Regions from separate parts of the Nordella sp. HKS 07 genome, predicted to be linked through region 1. Evidence: riboswitches for the same ligand, from Rfam matches in the RefSeq annotation. Region 1 holds a riboswitch; each other region holds the start of a gene.
What was found. Region 1 has a riboswitch for cobalamin ahead of G5V57_RS28335 (ferredoxin). Riboswitches for the same ligand answer to the same signal wherever they lie in the genome.

Region 1 (4,100 bases):
ATCGGCAGGCCGATCAGCGAGACGAATACACCGGGAAGCCAGATGATCGCGGCGGCGGCTGCCGCCGAGGCGCCCGAGGAGAGCCCGAGCAAATAGGGATCGGCCAGGGGATTGCGCAGCAAGGCCTGCATCAGGAGGCCGGCAAGTGTGAGAGCGGCGCCGACCAGCGCTACCATGATCACGCGCGGCAGTCGCCATTCCCAGACGATGAGCTTGAGCGCCGGCTCTGCATCGGCAAGCCGGAGCAGCGCCTTGAAGCGATCATCCCAGGCAAGATCGGCGGTGCCCCAGAAGACCCCGGCGAGCCCGGCGAGGATCAGTGCCATGACCGCGAGCGCGAACAGGCCGGGACTTCTGAAGGAGGAGACGGTCACCCCGATCTACTTCAAGGCCTCGAGATCGGCGCCGAGTTTTTCCACCCCTTCGACGAAGCGCACACCGAGCAAGGTTTGCGAGAAGGGAATGATGATGAAACGCTCCGCCTTGACGGCCTCGAGCTGCGAAAGCACCGGATCGGCCTTGAGGTGATTGATCTTCTCTTGCGCCGTCGACCATTCCGCCTCGATCGGCACGATGATCTCCGGATCGGCGGTGGCGACCTTCTCCCAGGCGAGATCGGCCCAGCGGCCCTTCACATCGGCGGCGATGTTCTTGAGGCCGACGGCCTGGAGCAGCAAGGCGGGTGTTCCGCAGCAGCCCGCCGAGAACGCGGTCTCGGTGCCGGAGTCGAAAAGGAAGGCGCGCCGTCCGGCGCCCGGATTGCTGCCGGCGACAGCGGCGAGCCGCGCCTTCATATCGTCCGCCAAAGCTCTGGCTTTGTCCTCTGCGCCGAACAGCGCGCCGATGCGCTCGATATCGGTATAGAGCGCCGCCGTGGTGATCATGACGTCGTCGGGATGCTGGTTGCGACATTCCGCATTGACCACATAGGTTCCGATGCCAAGAGCATTCCAGTCCTTCTCGGGGCCGAGCCTCTTCTCGCCGAAGGCCGACGCGAAGCCGGCGAAGAGAAAGTCCGGACTCTGCGCCATCACCACCTCACGCGCCGGATATTGCTTGGCGATCACCGGCACGCTCTTGTACGCGGTAAGCCAGCGCTCGGGGATCGCATCGTCGAGATAGGCGGTGCCGATGAGGTGGCGTTCGAGGCCGAGCGCCAGCATGATCTCGGTAGCCTGCTGATTGAGCGTGATGACGCGGCTCGGTGCCGCCTTGAAGCTCGAGGTCGTGGCGCAGCTTTCGATGCTGCGCTCCTGCGCCAGGGCTGGCGGCGCCGCAAGCGCCAGGAGGGCCGCGATCACCAGGCTAGACAATCTCATGATGTTTTACCTCATGGATGATGAGTTCAGGGACGAACGTATTGGAAGCCAGTGCGGCGGCGAAACGGGCCACGTCTGCCGGCTTCGTGAGCCGGTACCAGTGACCTGAGGGATAGACCGCCACCAACGGCCCCTGGTTGCAGGGAAAAAGACATCCGGTCAGCGCGATGAGGCAGTTGTCATATATGCCTTCGCGCCGCAGGGCGTCGGTGAGCACGTCCTTGATCGAGCCGGCCTCGCGGTAGCTGCAGCGCGGGCCGGAGCAGACCAGCAGGTGGTGGCGGAAGGGTGGTGGATCCTGCCAGCCCGGATTATTGAGCTCGGCTTCGTCCGTCGTAATGAGACGTGCCGCGTCGGCCTTGCTCAGTGCCCTGGCGGCGACCGCCGCGTGCACCTCTGCCGCGTCGGCCTGGTCCTGCGCCAGCGCCAGTTGGATGGCTGGATTCTTCCGCAGCCAGTGGCCAAGGGCACCGCCGAGCCACGCGCCGAGACTGTCGGAGAATGGCAGGCCGACCGGCTGCACCAGGATGGCGCTGGCGCCGTCGTGCACCAGCTCGTCGAGAGCCGTCATGGGACCGGCCTCGGCGCCCTCCATGCGCGCGACGCGCGCCGGGACGGCGGAAGCCTGGAGTAATCCGGCCTTGAGAGCGCGCAGACGCTTGGCGCTCACATAGGCCTGGCTCACCAGATAGAGTATAGCGTCAGGCTGCATCGCCTGACATCGCGCGGAAAATCATGCCTCACCCCTGCCGGCACACCTCGTCCGGCGTCATGGATATTTGCTACGGCAGGTCTCCTGGCTCGCGGCTCTGGCGCGCTGTGCTCCTTCCCAGCCCCGATGGGCCAGTGGTGATGGCAAAGCGCTTGCCGCTTACAGTTGCGAGGGCAGCCACGGTCTTGGCCCCTGATGGGTAGTCCGCACCGTGTTCCCTTTTAATCCGCCATGGCTGGGCGGAACCGTGAGCCGTTACTACGGAATGGCGCTTGGCGGGTCAAGACTTGTTGCAGATCGTGCAAATAAACCGGGTTCAATTTTCCCGTGTCCCGGCCTAGATCACGATGAGTTTGGATCGATTCGAACCAAACTCATAAACGGGATCGATTTTAGTATTTTAGCGCGGGATTCTCGCGAAAGACCGGTATCCACTTTTTCGCATCCCGCGCTAGGAAACGGTTATGGCTCAGTCGGAAAAACAATCTGTCGCCCTCATCTCCATGGCGGCGAGCGCCGCGCTCGCCATCGCCAAGCTGGTGGCGGGGCTGCTCACCGGATCGCTCGGCATCCTGTCGGAGGCTGTCCACAGCTTCACCGATTTCTGTGCCACGGTGATCACCTTCTTCGCCGTGCGCATGAGCGATCAGCCGCCGGACGAACGGCATCATTACGGCCATGCGAAAATCGAGAGCATCGCGGCGCTGGCCGAGACCGGCCTGCTGCTCGGCACCACCGCCTGGATCTCCTATGAGGCCATCCATCGCCTGATCTCCGGCAACACCGAGATCCTGCTCACCTGGTGGGCGGCCGCCATCATCGTCGTCTCGATCATCGTCGATTTCTTCCGCGCCCGTGCCCTGACCCGCGTCGCCAAGGCGACGTCGAGCGAGGCGCTGGCCGCCGATGCGCTCAACTTCACCTCGGACATGTGGAGCTCCATGGCGGTGCTGGTCGGCCTCGGCCTGGTCTGGTACGGCTTTCCGGCCGCCGACTCCATCGCAGCTTTGATCGTCGCCTGCGTCATGACGGTGATCGCATTGCGCCTCGGCAAGCGCACGCTCGACACCTTGCTCGACGCGGCGCCGGGCTCGGCCACCGAGGCCATCCGCAAGATCATCGAGGCGACGCCCGGCGTGCTGGCGCTCGAACGCTTGCGCATCCGGCCCGCCGGCGCCACGCTGTTCACCGGCGTCGTCGTGACCGTGCCGCGCACCATGCCGGTCGACGACATGATCGCGCTCAGGGAACTGGTGAGCCAGAATATCCGGGCCGCCTATCCCAATGCGGATGTCACCGTCACCACGGATCCCGTGGCGCTCGACGATGAATCGATCTCGCAGCGCGTGCGGCTCATCGCGCATCGTCTCGATCTGGCGATCCACCATCTGACCATCCAGCGCGTCGGCATCCGTACCGCCGTCAGCTTCGATCTCGAGGTCGACGCCAGGATGTCGCTGCTCGACGCCCATGAAAAGGCGACCATGCTCGAGGCCGCCATCCGCGGTGAGCTCGGCCAGGATGTCGAGGTGGAGAGCCACATCGAGCCGCTGCCCGAGAAGGTGCTGCCGGGAGAGGATCTGCCGCCGCGTAGCCAGAAGGAAATCGAGGATCTGCTGCGCAAGCTCGCCGCGGCCGAGACGCGGGTCTGCGACATCCACAATGTGCGGGTCAGGCGCAACAGCGAGGGCGTCTTCGTGCATTATCACTGCCGCTTCGCTCCCGAGGAGGCAGTCGAGACGGTGCATGAAGTCATCGACCGGATCGAGCTCTCGCTGCAACACGCCAAGCCCGATATCCGGCGCGTGATCGCGCATGCCGAACCGATCGGCTATGCTTTGCATTGATTGAGGGGGGAGCTCATGAAGATCCTGCGGCGCGACGATTACAAGGTGATGCCCTGGAAGAATGGCGGCGGCATCACGACCGAGATCGCGGTCGATCCCCCAGATGGCGGGTTCGGCGGCACCGGATTCCGCTGGCGCGTCAGCATCGCCGATGTCGCGGAGGACGGTCCCTTCTCGAAATTCGCCGGCTATGACCGCCATATCATGCTGCTCGAAGGCAAG
Region 2 (4,100 bases), 180 kb from region 1:
GGACGAGCGCGCAATCCTTAGCAATGTCTCCCTCTCGGTGAAAGTTGTGGGGGCGAGCGTCGCGGCAGACGCGCCACCACTCAATCCGTCATCCCAATTTCGGTGACAGTGCACTTAATAGTGTCCCAATTTCGGTGACAGTGCTTAATAGTGGTTGCGCAGAAACAACAATATTGAATGCACTGTCACGAAATTCCGCAGAAACAACAATATTGAATGCACTGTCACCGAAATTCCTAATAGTGGTTGCGCAGAAACAACAATATTGAATGCACTGTCACCGAAATTCCACTGTCACCGAAATTCCGAAATTCCGAAATTCAACAATATTGAATGCACTGTCACCGAAATTCCTAATTCGTCGTCAGCAAATGGATTTCGTCAAAAACGTAGATAGAGTTTTATCTGGTAAAGCGGCACAGGACGTAAAGCGTCTACGCGAAATGGGCCAGCTCCCGTCCACAGAAAAGTAAAAGCGACTCGGTGTATCTAGCTTTGTGGCCTGCTGGTAGTTGGTGCTTAGAATTTCGGTGACAGTGCATTCAATTTCGTCGTTTCGGCGCAGCCGATCTATTAAATGCACTGTCACCGAAATTTTCTGAAATTTCGAAATTTCTTATTGATCTATTAAATGCACTGTCACCGAAATTTCTATTAAATGCACTGACACCGAAATTTCGAAATTGTGTGTCACCGAAATTGAGCCCCATCCGACGCCCTTCGGGACGAGCCAGGCCTTTACCTATGCAGCTTTCAAGCGCTCCTGATCAGCGCTTTGAGCGCATCCTCGCCGCCGCCTGCCCAGCTCTCAGCTGATATGAGCTCGTCGAGGGCCAGGCGCTTGCGCCAGCCCTTGCTTTCGAGCTCGGGCCTGTCCGCGAAATCCGAGACATAGCCGAGGCAGAGATAGGCAACCGGGGTGACATGCGCCGGAAGGGCGAGCAGGGCCTTCAGCGCATCCTTGTCGAGAATGCTGACCCAGCCGAGCCCCAACCCTTCGGCGCGCGCCGCGAGCCAGAGATTCTGTACCGCGCAGACGGTGCTGTAGAGATCCATCTCGGGGTTGTGCCAGCGTCCCAGCGGCGATCCTTCGGCACGGCTCCTGTCGCAGGTGATGCAGAGATTGACCGGCGCTTCGACAATGCCGTCGAGCTTCAGGGACCGGTAGAGCGCCTGCCGGTCATCCGCGACGTGACGAACCTCCTCGGCCCGGGCCTGGCGGACGAGGTCGCGTATCTGCGCCTTGCGCCCCGCATCGCGAATGACGATGAAATTCCACGGCTGCATGAAACCCACCGAAGGCGCGTGATGGGCGGCGGTGAGGAGGCGCGCCAGGACCGGATCGGGAACCGGGCAGGGCAGGAACTGGCCACGTATATCGCGGCGGGTGAAAATGGCCCGATAGACGGCGTCGCGCGCCGCCGCGTCGAAATCGCCGGCGGAAACAGGTTCGGTCTGCATCGCTCTTCCCCTTGCGTTGCATCGCCGCCACCCGCCTGTCCACGCGGATAGCCATCCTGCCTGGCCGGTCTTCTGGCTCGGATTCACCTTCTCCCAGCGCCTTCCCGGTTAACCCAGTGGCCTCACACTTCAGCGTAAAAAACTGAAATGGCTGGAAAAATCTTCCTTACAGCGTTGGGCACGCCACGGCGTCGCACCGTGTTTCCGATTCTCCCTCGCCGCGTGGCGAAGGCACCGGGCAGTAAGGCGCAAGGTAGAAGAGCATCAGGCCAGCTGTCCAGAATCCTCTTGCATGCGTGTGCGCGATTATGGCTTGCTCGATGGCCAGGAACGGGAGAGAGCCATGACCATCGAAGCCTATGTCGCCTTCTGCATTGCCGCCATCGCCATCGTCATTGTGCCGGGCCCGACCGTCACCATCGTCATCGCCAACAGCCTCAAGCACGGCGCCCGCGCCGGTCTTCTCAATGTCGCCGGCACCCAGGCGGGCCTCGTGGTCTGGATGGCCATCGCCATTGCCGGACTTGCTTCGGCCATCACCTATATGGGCGTCTGGTTCGATGTGCTGCGCCTTGCGGGTGCTGCCTATCTCATCTGGCTCGGCATCAAGCTCTTGCGCTCCAAGGGCGACGTGTTGACCCAGAGCGCGCCCGCGGCGCCGAGAGGTGGCTTTTTTCTGCAGGGCTTCGTCGTCATCCTGTCCAACCCGAAAGTGCTGCTCGTCTTTGGCGCGCTCATCCCGCAATTCATTTCGCCCAATGGCGATTACCTGAACCAGCTGATCCTGCTGGGCTTGAGCTTCATGGTCATCGCCACCGTCTTCGACAGTCTCTATGCTTTCGCCGCCGGCAATGCCGGGTCATGGCTCTCGCAGAAGCGGGTGCGCTTCGTCGAGATGTCGAGCGGCCTGTGCCTGATCGGCGGCGGCATCTGGCTGGCTTTGCGCGGCCGCTGAGCGTCGGCCAAGGTATCCCCACGTAAGCACATTCGAGCCATGCCATCTGACCGGTTGACAGGGCAGGCAAGCACGCGCACGAAGGCATCGTCCTGAAAGCATTAGGAAAAGACCGAGAAACCATGCCCAGCTATCGTTCCCGCACCACCACCCATGGCCGCAACATGGCCGGCGCCCGCGGCCTCTGGCGCGCCACCGGCATGAAGGACAGCGATTTCGGCAAGCCGATCATCGCCGTGGTCAACTCATTCACCCAGTTCGTGCCGGGCCATGTGCATCTGAAGGATCTCGGCCAGCTCGTCGCGCGCGAAATCGAGGCGGCGGGCGGTGTCGCCAAGGAGTTCAACACCATCGCGGTGGATGACGGCATCGCCATGGGCCATGACGGCATGCTCTATTCGCTGCCGTCGCGCGAGCTCATCGCGGATTCGGTCGAATACATGGTCAACGCCCATTGCGCCGACGCGATGGTCTGCATCTCCAATTGCGACAAGATCACCCCCGGCATGCTGATGGCGGCGCTGCGCCTCAATATCCCGGTCGTCTTCGTCTCGGGCGGGCCGATGGAGGCCGGCAAGGTGGTGCTCAAGGGCAAGGAAGTCGCCCTCGACCTCGTCGACGCCATGGTGGCGGCCGTCGATGACAAGGTGTCCGAGGAGGACATGAAGGTCATCGAGCGCTCGGCATGCCCGACCTGCGGCTCGTGCTCCGGCATGTTCACGGCCAATTCGATGAACTGCCTCACCGAGGCGCTCGGCCTGTCGCTGCCCGGCAACGGCTCGACGCTCGCCACCCATGCCGACCGCCGCCGGCTCTTCGTCGAGGCCGGCCATCTCGTCGTCGACCTGGCGCGGCGCTATTACGAGCAGGACGATGCGAGCGTGCTGCCGCGCTCGGTCGCGAGCTTCGCCGCCTTCGAGAATGCCATGACCCTCGACATCGCCATGGGCGGCTCGACCAATACGGTGCTGCATCTGCTCGCGGCCGCGCATGAGGCCGAACTCGATTTCACCATGGCCGATATCGACCGGCTGTCGCGCCGCGTGCCGGTGCTGTGCAAGGTCGCCCCTTCCAAGTCGGACGTGCATATGGAGGACGTGCACCGCGCCGGCGGCATCATGGCGATCCTCGGCGAGCTCGATCGCGCCGGTCTGATCGACACCTCTGTCGGCTCCGTCCATTCGGAAACGCTGGGTGTCGCGCTCGAACAATGGGACGTGATGCGCACCAGGAGCGCCAAGGTGAGCGACTTCTTCCGCGCCGCGCCGGGTGGTGTGCCGACCCAGGTCGCCTTCAGCCAGGAGCGCCGCTATGACGATCTCGATCTCGACCGCAAGACGGGCGTGATCCGCTCGGCCGAGCATGCCTTCTCCAAGGATGGCGGGCTGGCGGTGCTCTACGGCAACCTGGCCGAGCTCGGCGCCATCGTGAAGACGGCGGGCGTCGATGAATCGATCCTGGTTTTCTCAGGGCCGGCCGTCGTGTTCGAAAGCCAGGATTCGGCGGTAAATGGCATTCTCACCGGCAAGGTCAAGGCCGGCGATGTCGTCGTCATCCGTTATGAAGGCCCGCGCGGTGGTCCCGGCATGCAGGAGATGCTGTATCCGACGAGCTATCTCAAATCGAAGGGGCTCGGCAAAGCCTGCGCCCTCATCACCGATGGGCGTTTCTCGGGCGGCACATC
Region 3 (4,100 bases), 2.1 Mb from region 1:
CCGTGCGAGCACCTCGCCCAGCCGCCGCAGATTGGCGCGGATATCGTCCAGCGAATTCTCCGGCGCGAACTCCTCGACCCGGATGCCGAGCCGGCGCAGCAGCTGAACGGTGGCCCGCGTCGTGTAGGTACCGGCAAGCACGAGGTCGGGCTGCATGAGGAAGATTTCCTCCGCCAGCCCGTGATTGATCGCGTAACCCTTCGCCTCGGACGCCAGCGTCGAAGAGGCCGGATCGACGGCCAGATGGGATACGGAATGCAGTTGTCCGGGGGAAGCGACGAGCATCGCCATCTGGTCGGTGCATAGATTCATCGACACCACGCGCTTCGGTGGCGTGCCCTCGGCAGCGGTGGGCGCGCCGGCGAGCAAGACCAGCATCACTATTGCCCGCCACATGCCAAGGGCCACCCTTTGCATGCTCAGAAGCTTCCTCGCAAGCCGATGAAGGCCGTGCGCCCAGGCGTGTTGTAGTCGAACACCTCTTCGTAATCCTCATCGAGGAGGTTCTCGATCCGGCCATAGATCTCGAGCTGATCGTTGAGCCTGAAGCTGCCGCCGGCATTGACGAGCGTATAGGCGTCGAGGGTCACCCGGTCATATGGGTACGTGATGTATTCCGTATCCTTCTGCCTGCCGTTGAAGTCGGCATCCGCGAAGACGCGCGCCCGGCCGTCGTAGAAAATATAGGCCAGGGCGAGCGAGCCCGTGTGCCGCGGCCGCCTTATCTCTTCGAGCCGCGGGCCATGATCCTCGGTCTGCTCGGTCGCGTCGGTATAGGTGTAGGTGGCCGTGGCGGTGAAACCGTTCTGGAGATCGAGTGTCGCCGACACCTCGACACCCTGCCGTTTGCTCCTGCCGTCGCGATTGATCGCGGTGCCGATGAAGTTGGAGTCATAGACGACGACGATCTCGTCGGTCAGATCCTGACTGAAGTACGTGATGCCCGCCACCAGGTAGCGGTCGAAGAAGCCCTGTTCGATGCCGATATCCCAGCCGAAGCTCTGTTCCGGCTTCAGGTCGGGATTGCCGATATAGGTCGATGGTATGTATCCGTACTGCTCGGTGAAGGTGGGATTGGTGACACCGGTGCCAATCGAGGCGTGCAGTCGAGTCGCGGTGTCCGGCACCAGCCATGCGCCGCTCACGCTGTAGGTCGTCGCATTGGCGAAGCTGTCATTGAAATCGCGTCTCAGCGCGGCGTTCAGATAGAGCTGGTCGAGGAAGGCGCCGCGATATTCACCCACCACCGAATTGGCCTCGCGCGCGAGCGTCTCGTCGAGATGCGAAGGGGCGAATGTCTCGCGTTCCCACTCATAGCCGCCGGTCAGCTGATGCTGCGCGGCGAGAAGGCTCGGCGTGTCGAACCGGTAGCTCGCCTGATAGGTCGCGTTGTAGCGGTTGCCGTCGTCCCAGAACCGGGCGCCGCCGAATGTGCTGGCGTAATTGTCCCGGTATGTGTCGGAGCCGGTGAAACGCGCTTTCTGCGTCAGCGCGCCGTCGAGCGCCAAATTGGTCGCGCCGATCGAGCCGTAGAATTCCTCGGTGGCCGTCCAGTCGTTTCCATCGATCACCCTGCCGTCCTGAGGGTCGGCGTCGCTCTTGCGATCGACATAACGCAACGTGCTGTCGAGCGAGAGGTTCGGCGCGAGATCGGCATTGAAGCGGCCGTTCAGCGTGGTATTGCGGTCGCCATCCTCTTCATGCCCGAAGTCCGAGATATTGAAGCCGTCATTGCGGCGAAATGCGCCGGAGAGCGCCAGATCGTACTTCTCGCCGCCGCCGGAAAGGCCCAGGCTTCCGAAATAGGTGCCGTCGGTTCCGGTTTCCGTTCGGGCAGCGCCCTGATAATCGTTCCTTTCGCCGCGCCTGGTGATGATGTTGATGACACCTGCCGTCGCATTCGAGCCCCAGAAGGCGCTTTGCGGTCCGCGCAGGATTTCGATGCGGTCGATATCGTCGACCAGCAGGCTGCCGAAGTCGAATTCGCCGTTGGAGGTTTCGTTGACCTCGACCCCGTCGATCATAACGAGCAGGTGGTTGGCTTCGGCGCCGCGCACCCTGATCTGCGTCGGCCCGCCATGGGAGCCGGTGCGGGACACGGCGAAGCCCGGAACCTGGCGCAAGGCATCGGCGACGTAACGTATCTGGTTCTTCTCGAGCTGCTCGCCGTAGATGACCGTATAGGCGCGCCCCGATTTTTCCTGTTCGATCGGCGTCAGGCCGTCGGTCACCAGGATCGGATCAAGCATCGTCGGTTCTTCCGCCCCGGCCTCGCGAAACAGGCCGATATCGCTCAAGGCCAGCGCTGCGATGCCGGCACCAAAAATTCTTCTCTTCATCCCATCCCCAACTGCGATGTGCGGGAGCAAACAAGGTTTGTCCCGAGGTTTTCGACAAACCGCAGGCGGATGGGCGCTTTAAGGGTTTCGTCCGAAATGGACGTCAATCGACCCCGGCGGTCTCCGGCATGCGGCAACACTTCTCACGTGTCACCGCCACGGACGACCGCGCTCGACCACACCCCGTGGTCAAGCATGGGTGACCGGATCCGGCAGGTCTCCTGACTTCCGTGTCGTCGTCCTCTCCCGCCTTCCCGGCCGTCTACGGCCAGTGGCGCATTTGGGGGAGGACTCAACGGTTACAGTTGCGGGGGCAGTCTCAGCTTCGGCCGAAGACTCGGCCTCACTGTGTTCCCTTTCAATCTGCCTTGCGGCAGAACCAGCTCCGTCGGCGAAGCTAGCTGTTGCGCCGGAGAAGTCAACGGCTTGCTCACAGATTTGGCGGCGTGCCTGACCGCCATTCGGCGAACGGGAAGCGTTCCAGATCATGTGTTGATCGAGCTCAAGGCGGCTCAATCACTTTGGGTAAAGCGCTATTTGACGCAGTGACCCTGCAGGAGGTGCTCCACCGGCGCCCAGTCGATATAGCGGGGATGGGGCCAACTTGGCGTGGGTTTCGGAGCCTCGATTGCTTCCAGGGAATCGATAATCCCCACAAGCATTGCAGCTCCGCGATTGGATCGGCGCGGTGACGTCCGCGCTGGACGCGCATGTGGAAGAGCAGGTTGAGCGGACGCGTGGCAAATAGACAGGCCCACAATTCTTTGATTTCCTGTTAAATTTTGTGCGAGACTTCCGCGAAACAGAACAAGCGTGAGCATGTCCTCCAGGCCGTTGTTGAAGAAAGGAATAGCAGAGCTTGAAAAGCTCTTCGATCAGAACCGTGATGATCCGCAGTTTCTGAAGACCCTGCTTGCCGAATTGTCCGAGCGGAAGGTGCCGCGGGCGAGGGAGTTGCATCGAAGGGCGCTTCAGGCGGTTTCTGTCAGTCGCGAGACGCCCAAAGCTAAAGCAGAGATTGAGGCTGCACGGGAATCCCGCGCACGGGTGGCGGCATCTTCACGTGCAGCTGCTGCGATCCCGCCAGAGCAGTCCGCTCACGCGGCCGAGCCAATCAAGGAACCGCAAATCCGGGGGCCGGTTCGTATAGCTCCGGAGCCGCCGCCTGTTACCAACAAGGCAACGGATATTCTTGGTGCATGGACGGCGATGGAGGTGTTATCGCCCCCTTCGTTCCGTAAGCCGGAAGACCTGGCAAGCGGAGACCGCTTCCGTATCGCGCCACTGGACAAGGGCAAGCTGCCTTGGGAGGGGGATGGCGAGAAAAGCCGTCCCAACCAGAAGCTCTATTATCAGATCGTCCTGGGCAGCATCGATATGGAGGCGGCAGTCTCCTCGCTGCTCCAGATCTATTCGGATAGCCGGATTGAAAGACCCTCGGCGCGGGGGGAAGCCGTGCTCGCGACGATCATGGTCGATCGTACCGGCAGGCCAGTCGAGAGTGAGGCCGTTTCGATCTCTAGTTTCGGCTGGGGCGTTCCCGTGGCCTTGGCCGGGAGGCTGCGCGACCTTGGTAACTGGTCGCAGGTCGAACGCCAGTTGGTCGAACAGCTCGAGGAAAAAATCGTCTCCGAAGACAAGGACGGCAATCCGCTGCCGCTGACGGCAAAGGCGATTGATGCCGCCTATCGGTGGCTGGTGGAAACGCTCGGGCTGGACGCTCGTTTCGCAGAACAGCCTGTCTTCGCCGTCCGCTCCTAT

Region 2: another riboswitch for cobalamin. It lies ahead of bluB (5,6-dimethylbenzimidazole synthase); the one in region 1 lies ahead of G5V57_RS28335 (ferredoxin).
Region 3: another riboswitch for cobalamin. It lies ahead of G5V57_RS04505 (TonB-dependent siderophore receptor); the one in region 1 lies ahead of G5V57_RS28335 (ferredoxin).

The regions. Positions count from the first base shown of each region.
Region 1 is NZ_CP049258.1:6,019,027-6,023,126, reverse strand. It holds gene G5V57_RS28345 (iron ABC transporter permease) at 1-374, opposite strand, end outside; gene G5V57_RS28340 (ABC transporter substrate-binding protein) at 381-1,319, opposite strand; gene G5V57_RS28335 (ferredoxin) at 1,306-2,031, opposite strand; cobalamin riboswitch at 2,088-2,296, opposite strand; gene G5V57_RS28330 (cation diffusion facilitator family transporter) at 2,496-3,878, shown strand; gene G5V57_RS28325 (HutD family protein) at 3,894-4,100, shown strand, end outside.
Region 2 is NZ_CP049258.1:6,196,613-6,200,712, reverse strand. It holds gene bluB (5,6-dimethylbenzimidazole synthase) at 754-1,461, opposite strand; cobalamin riboswitch at 1,506-1,715, opposite strand; gene G5V57_RS29255 (LysE family translocator) at 1,805-2,416, shown strand; gene ilvD (dihydroxy-acid dehydratase) at 2,539-4,100, shown strand, end outside.
Region 3 is NZ_CP049258.1:929,247-933,346, reverse strand. It holds gene G5V57_RS04510 (ABC transporter substrate-binding protein) at 1-417, opposite strand, end outside; gene G5V57_RS04505 (TonB-dependent siderophore receptor) at 420-2,339, opposite strand; cobalamin riboswitch at 2,533-2,738, opposite strand; gene G5V57_RS04500 (hypothetical protein) at 3,153-4,100, shown strand, end outside.